2 regions of the Weizmannia sp. FSL W8-1119 genome follow, and region 1 is predicted to be linked to the other one. Evidence: predicted binding sites of a transcription regulator. Region 1 holds the regulator's gene; the other holds the start of a gene.

Region 1 (4,063 bases):
TAATATCATCCATGCTTAATGCATAGCCGGATAAATGGAGCAGGCTATAAAGCAGCATGGAACCATGCCCTGCGGATAATACGAAACGGTCCCGGTTAAACCAGTGCGGGTTTTCCGGGTTTTGGTTCATAAATCTTGTCCAGAGGGTGTATGCCATTGGCGCAGCCCCCATCGGAAGCCCCGGATGGCCGGATTTTGCTTTTTCAATGGCGTCAATGGACAAAGTCCGGATTGTTGTGACTGCCAGTTCGTCCGTTTTATCAAACATCTGCTAACATCCTTTCTTCATGGGTTACAATTTTATATTAAGGCAAGTGAAACCCATAACACAACTCTTTTACCATTTTGTATGGATTTTGTAAGAAAGAAGCAGGATGGCGCCCCTTTAGTGCAGCTTTCTTTTTGTTTGGATTTGCTTTATTTTTTCCGGGGTAACGTCCTGGCCTTCGGGGTCAAGCACACGGACATTTTCAATCGTTTTTCTGAATGAAGAGCGGAACGCCTGCAAATACTCGCTTCGCAACTTTGACTGTTCTTTTGCTTCCTCACCTGTCAGGCCGCCGGTTTTCGCTTTTTTCGCCAATTCGTTTATTCTTGCCATTTTTTCCTTTGAAAGCATATTTTCTCTCCTTTAATCCGTGATTGATGCCATCTTACTAAAATATAGGCCCGCCTGCAAAGAAAGCGCACCGGCGAAACCGGTTTTTGTACTATTGATCATGCCCCGTTTCCTCCATATATTCCCTGTAACGCCGGTGGACGGTTGCTTTTGAAACTTGATAGCCAAAACCGCGCATTGTCGCAGCAATCTCCTGAAAAGTCAGGCCGTTGTCCCGCAGGCGGATAATTTCTTCAACCGGCACTTCCTTCCTCTCCCTGCCGTCCGGATTCCGCTTTCCTTTTAAATTTTTCTCCGGGCGGTAGCCGTTTCTGACAGCGCGTTCCATCCCCCTTTTGATTTTTAAGTTATGCAGCTTTCGCTGGTACTCTTCAACCATGCTGACAATTTTCAACACCATTGAATCGGATTCCGAAAGTTCGAGTTCACCGTTTTGTGCATAACAATATACTTTGACCCCTTTTTTATATAAAAAATGGAGCAGTGCAATTTTTGCATTTCCTCTTCCAATCCGTGTTTCATCCTGCACCAGTACGGCGTCAACCTTTTCATTTCCAATGATATCAAGAAGTTCAAGGATGCCGGGCCTGTCCAGGTCGTAGCCGCTTGCCCGGTCGCAGATCACCCCGGCCACTTGAAAACCGCGGGAATCCGAAAGCTTCTCCAGCTCTTCCCGCTGCCTCGCCAAAGAAGTTTCCTGGCTTTCTTTTTCCGTGCTTACTCTGCAATATAAAACAACTTTCATTTTTTCGTCTCCCATTGTGATTTCATCGCAAGTTCCCTTTTATCATCCCTGATTTCATTTTTTTCTACCGGAATGACAATTTTTTCGCCGGCTTTGATCATGTTGCCGTTAATCCCATTATGGCGCTCAACCCAGCTGATAAATGCTTCCCTCGACATTTTGCCCTGTTCTGCATACTGACCGGCGATATTCCAAAGCGTCTCGCCCTCTGTAACGCTGATTTTGATATAGTGTGGGGATGGATCCCGCAGACTTCCAATCATGAAAAATCCGAAAACAAGCGCAACCCCTGCTAAAATCATAACATAGTTATACTTTTTCCATAATCGTGACATCTCCATCTTCCTCCCGCGAATATTCGTTCGTCCAATCACCAGTTCTATTATAAAACGAACGCCTGTTTTTCGTCAACATTTTTTCGAACTTACGTTTGTTTTATCTTCTGCAATGTGATATAATAATAGCAAATAATGGCATTCCTCCCGTTTGCGTCCCCGTACGCAGCGCGGGTGCCAAACAAAACTGCGACGAGGTGGAAATAATGGCAAAACTATCAAAACGGCAACAGGCGATACTTGATTTCATCAAGCATGAAGTCAAAACAAAAGGCTATCCCCCTTCCGTGCGGGAAATCGGCCAGGCAGTCGGGCTTGCTTCCAGTTCAACTGTCCATGGCCATCTCGCAAGGCTTGAAAGCAAAGGGCTGATCAGGCGCGACCCTACAAAGCCGAGAGCGATTGAAATTTTGGACCATGATGAAGAAATACCGGCCCAAAATGTTGTCAATGTGCCTGTTGTCGGAAAAGTAACAGCAGGCATACCGATTACCGCTGTAGAAAATATTGAAGAGTATTTTCCGCTTCCGGAACATCTTGTCCCGTCTGACGAGTCCGTCTACATGCTGGAAATTGAAGGGGACAGCATGGTGGATGCCGGGATTTTAAACGGCGATTATGTGATTGTCCGCTCCCAGCAGACGGCAAACAACGGAGATATCGTGGTCGCTATGACAGATGAAAATGAAGCGACAGTAAAAAGATTTTTCAAGGAAAAAGACTACTTCCGGCTGCAACCTGAAAACCAGACAATGGAACCGATCATATTGAAAAACGTCACCATTCTCGGCGTTGTCATCGGGCTGTACAGGCAAATGGTGCACTGATCAAAAAGAAGCAGTTTCGGCTGCTTCTTTTTTAATAGAGCATATGCGAGTTTGATGGCAAAAATGCCTGTGACACTTGAGGATTTCTGGGCTTCCAATCTATTTTCGAAGGAAAAATCGGGGCAATTAATGGGCATTTTGTTTTTCTGGGCGTTCGACGCAAAAATGCCCGATAAACAAAAACCCCTCAAAGCCTTACGCTTCAAGGGGTTTCTTGCTTAATACATTTCGATATACTGGTCGCGTTCCCATTGGTGGACTTGTGTGCGGAACATATCCCATTCAATTTCCTTAGCTTCAAGGAAGTGTTCGAGAATGTGATCGCCAAGGGCGTCTACCATTACATCATCCGATTTTAAGTTTTCCAGCGCCTGCAGCAGTGTGCCCGGGAGGTCGACAATGCCGGCTTCTTCTCTTTCTTCTTTCGTCATGACATAGATGTTGCGGTCGACCGGTTCCGGCGCCTGCAATTTGTTCGCGATGCCGTCAAGCCCTGCTTTTAACAGGACGGCGAGCGCGAGATACGGATTGGCAGACGGGTCAACGCTGCGCACCTCAACGCGCGTGCTTAAACCGCGGGAAGCCGGAATCCGCATGAGCGGGCTGCGGTTGCGAGCGGACCAGGCAACATAACAAGGCGCTTCATAACCCGGCACAAGCCGTTTATAGGAGTTCACCGTCGGATTCGTGACAGCCGTAAAGTTCGGCGCATGCTTTATGATGCCGGCAATGAACTGGTATGCCGTATCGCTCAGCTGCAGTTCTGCATCGTTCGGGTCATAGAATGCATTTTCTTTTCCTTTAAAAAGCGAAAGATTGGTGTGCATCCCGGAACCGTTCACGCCAAACAACGGTTTCGGCATAAACGTCGCATGCAGGCCATGTTTGCGTGCAATTGTCTTGACCACCAGTTTAAAGGTCTGGATATTGTCGCATGCCCTGACTGCATCCGCATATTTAAAATCAATTTCGTGCTGGCCGGGTGCAACTTCATGGTGGGACGCTTCAATTTCAAAGCCCATTTCCTCGAGTTCCAATACGATGTCGCGCCGGCAGTTTTCGCCAAGGTCCGTCGGCGCCAGGTCAAAATAGCCGCCGTTGTCGTTCAGCTCCAGTGTCGGTTCATTTTTTTCATTCAGCTTGAAGAGGAAGAATTCCGGTTCAGGCCCAAGATTAAAACTCGTGAAGCCAAGTTCTTCCATTTCTTTCAATACCCGTTTCAAATTATTCCGCGGATCACCTTCAAACGGGGTGCCGTCCGGATTATAAATATCGCAAATCAGACGGGCGACTTTCCCTTTCTCAGCGGTCCACGGGAAAATGACCCATGTATCATAGTCCGGATACAGATACATATCCGATTCTTCAATCCGGACAAACCCTTCAATCGAAGAGCCGTCGAACATGATTTTATTGTCGAGCGCTTTTTCAAGCTGGCTGAGCGGGATTTCCACGTTTTTAATCGTCCCCAAAATATCCGTGAACTGCAAGCGGATGAATTTCACATTTTGTTCTTCGGCATTCTTCAAAATATCTT
Region 2 (4,063 bases), 680 kb from region 1:
AAAAACCGTTTCGATTAAATCCTGATAGGCCTCCCCGTTGCGGACAAGGATGGCAATATCACGGTAACGGCAGCTGCCTTCCATGACGGCTTCACGGATAGAACGGGCAACGCCTTCGATTTCCGCCCGCCGGTTGTTCGCCTGCCAGATCTCGATGCTGCTTTCCCCCGGAAAAGAAGGAAACGGCAGTTCTTCAAACCGGGACTGCAAAAAGCGCAAACTTTCATGCCTGAAACGGGCCGGTTCATACAGCGCCACGTCTTCTTCCGTTTCAATTTGAAAGGCGCGCGCCAGTTCATAGATATGTGCATAGGCTTCTCCCGGCATCCGGAACAAGTATAAATCATCCGGCTGCCTCCCGCGGAAAGCCCGGTCCGTTGTGAGCGCAACCGTAACGCGGCGGCATTTTTTCAAGAGTTCCCCGATCACCAGGTATTCCTGCGGGTTAAAAGTATGGAACCCGTCTATATAAATTTCCGCATCTTGGAGATAGCGCGATTTTTCAATGGCAGAAGCAAGCAGCCTTAAGTAATCTTCTGAATCAATGTATTTGCCTTCCAGCTTTTGCTCATATGCCTGATATACGCGTTCCAAATCGTGCAGCTTGTCGGAAAGCACTCTTCCCCCGTCCGCTTCCCCGATTGAGGCGCGTTTTTCCTGAAGCTGTGCGGGCGAGACGCAAAACCGTTTGAACTCAGTCAGAATGCGTTCGACATTGTCAATAAAGCCCGTCTTATCCGCCGCCCGCGTGAAAACCGACAGTTCTTCTTTTTGGTCTTCCAAAATTTTCCGAATGAGCATATTTAATCCGCTGCTCGATACATGGGTACGGCTGATCCCGCCGACTTCCTGCAATATTTTCCAGGCAAGGCGCGTAAAACTGTACACCTGGGCACGGATCATCCCGCCCAGTTCAGGTTCATGCGCAAGCCGTGTTTCCGATAAAAAAGTCATTTGCTCCGGAACAAGGTAAATGAGCGGTGCCCCGCCCGGATCGCCAAGCAGTTTCTGCCTGATTTCACGTTGGATGAAAGTTGTCTTTCCTGTCCCGGGGCGCCCGGTAATAAATCGAAGGGACAATTGGTTCACTTCCTTTTGATGAGCTCATTGGCCCCCATATCCGGAAAGATGCCGGACAAGGAACATTTGTTCTTTTATTGTAACGGATATTGTGCTATGAATCAAGCATTTTTGCCTAAAAAATATGCTTCCTGTTTTTTTCTGCCGGGGGATGCCCGCTTCCACGTAAAACACTGCCTGTTCCCGCCCCCGGAAAAATCCTTCCTATCCAATCCGGATGCCCTTCCCGTCCGGACGGGGCCGCGAACCGCCATCAGGGCGCGCTCCTGCTTCCAGACGTATAATGCCGAAAAAAAAGCACTGCCTGTTCCGGGAAACGTCCCGCAAAATGCAGTGCTTTTACACCTCTTAATCCCCGTCAAACAAATTAAACAAGCCTTTTGCCATGCTGCCTTCATCTTTCGAACCGCCCGCTGCCGGCATTGCGGCAAATACGCGGCTAGCCAGGCGGCTGAATGGCAGCGACTGCACCCAGACCGACCCCGGCCCGCGCAAAGTGGCAAAGAACAGGCCCTCTCCCCCAAAAAGGGCTGTTTTGATCCCTTTGACAAATTCAATGTCATAATCTACCGTCTTTGACATGGCGACAAGACAGCCTGTATCCACCCTCAATATTTCGCCGGGTGCGAGCTCGCGTTTCTGGATCGTGCCGCCAGCGTGGATAAAGGCAAAGCCGTCTCCCTCAAGCTTCTGCATGATAAACCCTTCCCCGCCGAAAAATCCGGTTCCGAGTTTCCGCTGAAATTCAATGCCGACTGAGACCCCTTTTGCCGCTGCCAAAAATGCATCTTTCTGGCAAATGATTTTCCCGCCCAGTTCGCTTAAATCCATCGGCACAATCTTGCCCGGATACGGCGCTGCAAACGCTGCATGCTTTTTATCACGGGCTTCGTTTGTAAAGGCGGTCATAAACAGGCTCTCACCGGTGATCAGCCGTTTTCCTGCAGAGAACAGTTTTCCCATAATGCCGCCGCCCTGGCCGCCCGAGCCGTCGCCAAAAATCGTTTCCATCCGGATGCCGTCTTCCATCATCATCAAGCTGCCGGCCTCGGCAATGACGGTCTCCTGCGGGTCGAGTTCTACTTCAACAAACTGCATGTCGTCCCCGACCAGTTTAAAATCAATATCGTGGTTGTTCATTTCCCTACCTCCTCAAAATGCACTCCCCCTGTATACGGACTTGCAGTTCGCAATGTTTCATTTTTATTTCCCGTGCAGCGTTCGTTTTATTGGACGAAAAGGCAGGGACCCCCCTTCCCTGCCAGGCTTAAATCCAATACAGCCCGCTGTCTTCCATCGCCCTGTATCCCTGTTGTTTCAAGAATTGCATCCGGGAGCGTCGGATGTTGATTTCATATGCAACCTGCAAAGCAGCCGCTTTATGGTACTGATTGATAAACGATCCATAGCTGATTGGCAACACGAGTGATTGATTGTTTGAAAAAACCACTTCAGTTTTTTTGCCTTCTGGGGTGTGGTCTTTAATATGCCCGGAGATCAGCCAAATACAATCCGGCTGGCTGGGCGATTTTGTTGGAAAAAGTATGGTAGCTGTATGGGGATCGACGAGGATCGGCGGCTTGTGCCGGACATGAATCAGGCTTTTTGTCGCATTTTTTCTTCCTTCGTAATCGCTTCCAAAGTATTTGCAGCTTTTTTTCACGATATTCAGGGGAAGTTCCGGCACAAATCGTTCCCGATCCACTTCCAATATTTTGGTCCCTTTTTCTCCCCCCTCCTGACAAGGAATCAGCGCAATCGTGTTTGGATGAATGTCCAATTGTCCATGTTGCATAATGCATTCCCCCATTTTATTTTTCTCATGATCCACTCTCTATTATAGTACAATCTTCCTACATTTCTAGTACTTTTTTTAAAAATATGCATTTTTTTCTTTGTTAATCGTTTCAGAAAAATTCAATTTTTACATTGCTTTTTATTGAAATGCTCTGTATAATAAAAAAAAGCGAAAAAGGTGATCATACATGGAAAACAAAAAATCTTTCTCTGACGTGCCGAAAGAAAGCCCGAAGTCCCGGATTCAGATGGAGAAATTTGTGGAACACATTTACACGGACATGTTGCTGAATGAGATCCTGCTGAACAAAAAAAGAGAAGAGTTATTAAGAAAAATTGACCATGTACTTGATCTCCGCGATGAGGAGCAGTTCATGCATTTAACGAACGAACTTAAAAAAATCAACCTGCAATTTGGATAAATACAGGCCATGCAAACAGGCCCGGCCCGTTTGCATGGCTTTTCTTTTGCATAAAAATGGCAGGTGCAGGGCGCGGCCAAAAGATTTTTGCCCGGAACAGGCCGCGCCTGCTGCACTTTCAGTATTCCTTATTCTTCCAGCATGCGGATCCGCTCCAGTATTGTCGGATGGTCATAGCGAAATATTTTGACGAGAAGCGGCGGATTGACTTCGCTTAAACCCGCTTTTGTTAAAATTTGGAACGTTTCAATGCCGGACTTTTTATCATGCGTCATCTGTACGGCATAACGGTCCGCCCGCATTTCCTGGTAGCGCGATGCCCAGTTGTCAAGCGGGCTCGACGCAAAGAGCAGAACCGAGGAAATAAGCAGAAATAAAGGCAGCGAGCTGATACTGGAAACCCCGGACATCCACCGCCCGCTTCCTTTCCAACGCCCAACCGCATTCATCCACCTGGCAACCAGCCACAGCCCGATGAGCATCATCAACATATAGCCCGCGATGCCGAAATATATATGTTTTTCCACATAATGCCCCATCTCGTGTGCCATCACGAATAAAATTTCTTTATCATCCATACGGTTGAGGGTCGTGTCCCAGAGCACGATTCTTGAGTTGGAGCCGATGCCGGTGACGTAAGCATTCAGGGCGTTTGTTTTTTCCGACATATTCACTTCGTACACATGGTCAGCGGGAATTTGCGCTTTTTCCGCAAGCGCCAGAATTTTCGCCTCCAGCGCCTTATCTTTTAACGGATAAAAATC

The links. Region 1 encodes LexA, which represses DNA repair genes until DNA is damaged. Its sites were predicted from a motif close to CGAACATATGTTCG; they were not measured.
Region 2: a site for LexA is predicted at 1,140-1,153, ahead of addB (helicase-exonuclease AddAB subunit AddB). Genes of this name have one in related genera too.

What each region holds. Positions count from the first base shown of each region.
Region 1 covers NZ_JBBOZL010000001.1:1,532,333-1,536,395, forward strand. Annotated here, with positions in the region: gene tkt (transketolase) at 1-268, opposite strand, end outside; gene NSQ19_RS07405 (DUF896 domain-containing protein) at 386-619, opposite strand; gene NSQ19_RS07410 (YneB family resolvase-like protein) at 711-1,364, opposite strand; gene yneA (cell division suppressor protein YneA) at 1,361-1,699, opposite strand; gene lexA (transcriptional repressor LexA) at 1,906-2,526, shown strand; gene glnA (type I glutamate--ammonia ligase) at 2,745-4,063, opposite strand, start outside.
Region 2 covers NZ_JBBOZL010000001.1:856,437-860,499, reverse strand. Annotated here, with positions in the region: gene addB (helicase-exonuclease AddAB subunit AddB) at 1-1,080, opposite strand, end outside; gene NSQ19_RS03975 (TIGR00266 family protein) at 1,429-2,220, opposite strand; gene NSQ19_RS03970 (competence protein ComK) at 2,348-2,875, opposite strand; gene NSQ19_RS03965 (IDEAL domain-containing protein) at 3,066-3,299, shown strand; gene NSQ19_RS03960 (M48 family metallopeptidase) at 3,428-4,063, opposite strand, start outside.